Regions from separate parts of the Tatumella sp. JGM94 genome, predicted to be linked through region 2. Evidence: predicted binding sites of a transcription regulator. Region 2 holds the regulator's gene; the other holds the start of a gene.
What was found. Region 2 encodes sigma-54, which starts transcription at its own class of promoters, with help from an activator protein. Its sites were predicted from a motif close to GTTGGCACANNTTTCGCTNT; they were not measured.
Positions count from the first base shown of each region.

Region 1: the regulator sigma-54 is predicted to act here: its motif matches at 1,045-1,064, upstream of glnA (glutamate--ammonia ligase).

Region 1 covers NZ_JAERJN010000004.1:141,128-143,548, forward strand. The annotation lists gene typA (ribosome-dependent GTPase TypA) at 1-752, opposite strand, end outside; gene glnA (glutamate--ammonia ligase) at 1,210-2,421, shown strand, end outside.
Region 2 covers NZ_JAERJN010000009.1:79,351-81,771, forward strand. The annotation lists gene lptB (LPS export ABC transporter ATP-binding protein) at 1-367, shown strand, start outside; gene rpoN (RNA polymerase factor sigma-54) at 419-1,852, shown strand; gene ptsN (PTS IIA-like nitrogen regulatory protein PtsN) at 2,105-2,421, shown strand, end outside.

The sequences.
Region 1 (2,421 bases), on a different contig from region 2:
ACTTTACCGTTACGGGTTTTACCTTCAGCATCAATCACCGTCACCTGCTGGTTCGGTTTGACTTTACCGCGTTTGATACGGCCAATCCCGATAACACCCAGGTAATTGTTATAATCCAGCTGAGAAACCTGCATCTGTAACGAACCATTCAGGTCAACGTTTGGCGCAGGGACATGCTTAACGATAGCTTCATACAGTGGCGTCATATCTTCAGCCATCTCTGCATGGTCATCGCCAGCAATTCCCTGGATAGCCGATGCATAAATGATCGGGAAATCCAGTTGTTCGTCGGTCGCATCCAGGTTAACGAACAGGTCAAAGACCTGGTCAACAACCCAGTCAGGACGCGCGCCCGGACGGTCAATTTTGTTAATAACCACAATGGGCTTCAGACCGTGAGCAAATGCTTTCTTGGTCACGAAGCGCGTCTGTGGCATCGGGCCATCAATCGCATCCACTACCAGCAGAACAGAGTCTACCATCGACATGACGCGCTCAACTTCTCCACCGAAGTCGGCGTGTCCCGGCGTATCAACGATGTTGATCCGATAGTCATTCCACTTAATTGCAGTGTTTTTCGCGAGGATGGTAATCCCACGCTCTTTCTCCAAATCGTTGGAGTCCATCACACGTTCAGTTGCTTCAGTACGGGCATCAAAAGTACCAGACTGTTGTAACAGCTTGTCAACCAGGGTCGTTTTTCCATGGTCAACGTGCGCGATGATGGCGATATTACGCAAATTTTCGATCACAGCTTTGCCTCAGGCATTAGAAATAGCGCGCTATTGTACACGGATTAGTCGAAAGACTGAATATGTTCACAGTATTCGTTGAAACTTTCTCAGTGACTTTTTGTTATAGGTGATTATCGAAGCGGACAACGTTCATTTTTAGTGCAAATGTCGCCCGTGTTTTATAGATTGCACTATAATAGTGCGCACTGGCGGCCGGCAATGGATCATAATGGTGCAGTGAGCCATCGCGGTGCATCCCAGAAACCGGACAGGAAACCCGCCAGTACACCGTTTTACGAAAAAATATAAAGTTGGCACAGTTTTCGCTTTGTATTTCGCAGGCAAAAGACAACGATTTCAAAATAGCTGGAACGACTGTCTGGAACATTGTTCAGGAAAAGCGCGGCGCCTCGTGATCTCTTCCCGGGACAGGTTCTCTACCACGACAACAATGAATATTGCAGGAGAGTTGAGTATGTCCGTTGAACACGTTCTCTCATTGATGAACGAACACGAAGTTAAGTTTGTTGATCTGCGTTTTACTGACAGTAAAGGCAAAGAGCAGCATGTCACCATCCCTGCTCATCAGGTTAACGAAGACTTCTTTGAAGAAGGCAAAATGTTCGATGGTTCATCCATCGGCGGCTGGAAAGGGATTAACGAATCAGACATGGTGCTGATGCCGGATGCGACTACCGCTGTCCTGGACCCGTTCTTCGAAGATCCGACCCTGATCATTCGTTGTGATATCCTGGAACCCGGCACTCTGCAAGGCTACGATCGCGACCCGCGCTCTATTGCTAAACGCGCCGAAGACTTCCTGCGTTCTTCCGGTATTGCCGACACCGTACTGTTCGGACCTGAGCCAGAGTTTTTCCTGTTTGATGACGTACGTTTCGGTGCCACCATGTCCGGTTCTCACGTGGCTATCGATGATATCGAAGCCGCATGGAACACCGGCAAAGCCTACGAAGGCGGTAACAAAGGTCACCGTCCGGGCGTTAAAGGCGGCTACTTCCCGGTACCTCCGGTCGATTCAGCCCAGGATATCCGTTCAGCCATGTGTCTGACCATGGAACAAATGGGTCTGGTTGTCGAAGCTCATCACCATGAAGTGGCTACCGCAGGCCAGAATGAAGTGGCAACCCGCTTCAACACCATGGTGAAAAAAGCTGACGAAATTCAGATTTATAAGTATGTGGTACATAACGTAGCGCACGCTTACGGCAAGACTGCCACCTTTATGCCAAAACCAATGTTTGGTGATAACGGTTCAGGTATGCACTGCCATATGTCACTGTCTAAAGACGGTAACAACCTGTTCTCCGGCGACAAATACGGCGGCCTGTCTGAAACTGCCCTGTTCTATATCGGCGGTATCATCAAGCATGCGAAAGCAATTAACGCCCTGACCAACCCGACCACCAACTCGTACAAACGTCTGGTTCCGGGTTATGAAGCACCGGTCATGCTGGCATACTCTGCCCGTAACCGTTCTGCATCAATTCGTATTCCTGTGGTTGCCAGCCCGAAAGCACGTCGTATCGAAGCCCGTTTCCCGGATCCGGCAGCAAACCCATACCTGGCCTTCTCCGCACTGCTGATGGCCGGCCTGGACGGAATCATCAACAAAATCCATCCTGGCGATGCGATGGATAAGAACCTGTATGATCTGCCTCCGGAAGAA
Region 2 (2,421 bases):
ACTTATGGAAGAATTTCATATTGAACATTTGCGTGACAGTATGGGACAGGCTCTCTCCGGGGGGGAACGACGCAGAGTGGAGATTGCCAGAGCTCTGGCAGCAAACCCTAAGTTTATTCTGCTGGATGAACCTTTTGCCGGTGTTGACCCGATTTCGGTCATTGATATCAAAAAGATTATTGAGCACCTGCGGGACAGCGGCCTCGGGGTACTGATTACGGACCATAATGTCCGTGAAACCCTTGCAGTCTGTGAACGCGCCTATATTGTCAGCCAGGGTAAACTGATCGCTCACGGTACTCCGGGTGAAATTCTGGCAGATGAACATGTAAAACGTGTTTATCTGGGTGAAGAGTTCCGGCTCTGACTCTGTTAATGTGTTCTTATTGAATTTTTTTCGGGAAATGCACTTCTTACTATGAAGCAAAGTTTGCAATTCAGGCTCAGCCAACAACTGGCAATGACCCCCCAGTTGCAACAGGCGATACGACTGTTGCAGCTTTCCACGCATGAGTTACAACAGGAATTGCAGGTCGCGCTGGAAAGTAATCCCTTGCTGGACCAGGCTGAGTTACTTAATGAAGTTGATTCTGAGGAGTCGGGTGAAACCGCTTCTCTGGATACCCGCGAAGCATTAGAACAAAAAGAGATGCCGGAAGAATTACCTCTGGATGCCACCTGGGATGAAATTTATACCGCCGGTACGCCTTCAGGTACCGGCACCGATTATCAGGATGATGAACTGCCCGTTTACCAGGGTGAAACCACCCAGTCACTGCAGGATTACCTGATGTGGCAGGCCGAACTGACCCCGTTCAGTGATACGGACCGGGCAATAGCAACATCGATTATCGATGCCATTGATAACACCGGTTACCTGACAGTTCCGCTTGAGGATATTCTCGAGAGTATTGGCGATGACGAACTCAGTCTGGAAGAAGTGGAAGCCGTTCTGAAACGGGTCCAGCACTTTGACCCTGTCGGTGCAGGTGCCCGTGATTTAAAAGACTGTCTGCTGGTTCAGCTGTCACAATTCAGTCCTGATACACCGATGCTGGAAGAAGCCCGTCTGATTATCAGCCAGCATCTGGACTTACTGGCGAGTCACGATTTCCGCAGTCTGATGCGTGTTACTCGCCTGAAAGATGATGTGCTGAAACAAGCCATGTTACTGATTCAGTCTCTGGATCCCCGCCCCGGCCAGTCAATTAATACGGGTGACTCCGAATACGTTATTCCTGATGTACTGGTGCGCAAAGTTGCCAATCGCTGGGCGGTCGAACTGAATACGGACAGTCTGCCAAAACTAAGAATCAATCAGCATTATGCAGCAATGAGTGGTGGCGCCAGAAATGACAGCGATAACCAGTTTATCCGCAGTAATTTGCAGGAAGCCCGCTGGCTGATCAAAAGCCTTGAAAGCCGTAACGATACTCTGTTGCGGGTATCACGCTGTATCGTGGAGCAACAGCAGGCATTTTTCGAGCAGGGTGAAGAATATATGCGGCCAATGGTTCTGGCTGATATTGCCCGGGCCGTGGAGATGCATGAATCAACGATTTCCCGGGTTACGACCCAAAAGTATCTGCACAGTCCGCGCGGTATTTTCGAACTGAAATACTTTTTCTCCAGCCATGTCAGCACCGAAGGTGGCGGCGAAGCATCATCAACCGCTATCCGCGCGCTGGTAAAAAAATTAATCTCGTCAGAAAATCCGGTAAAACCCTTGAGTGACAGTAAACTCACCTCTATGTTATCGGAACAGGGTATTATGGTTGCGAGACGTACCGTCGCTAAATATCGTGAATCGTTATCTATTCCGCCATCAAACCAGCGGAAACAGTTGCTTTGATGCCCTGAAGCAGGGCTTATGCACTGGCAACAACAGTCATTGGCGGCGCCGGTTGACCCGCCCATGCAACAGATGTGAAACGAGACAGGTTTTATATCGATGTATCCATAAAAAGAAAGCAGTTAACGCCAGCCTGCGGCTGCTTTCGTTCACTACCTAAGGTAACGGTCATTCGTTTCAGGATTAACAGCCTGCGACAAATAACCGCCAGGCACCATGAAAATGGTCAGATAAACCGGCAAGCGAAATAATATGAATAGTGATCTGATACTTGAACTGAGTAATGTGCTTACTCCGGAATGCACCCGTAATAATGTGGATTGCCAGAGTAAAAAGCGTGCACTGGAGATCATCAGTGAACTGGCAGCAACACAGCTGAACCTGCCGCACCAGGCTATCTTTGAAACGATCCTCAACCGCGAAAGAATGGGGAGTACCGGTATCGGTAACGGTATTGCTATCCCGCACGGTAAGCTGGAAGAAGATACTCTGAGAACCATAGGTGTACTGATCCGGCTGGAACACCCTATTCCGTTTGATGCGGTCGATAATCAGCCAGTAGACCTGCT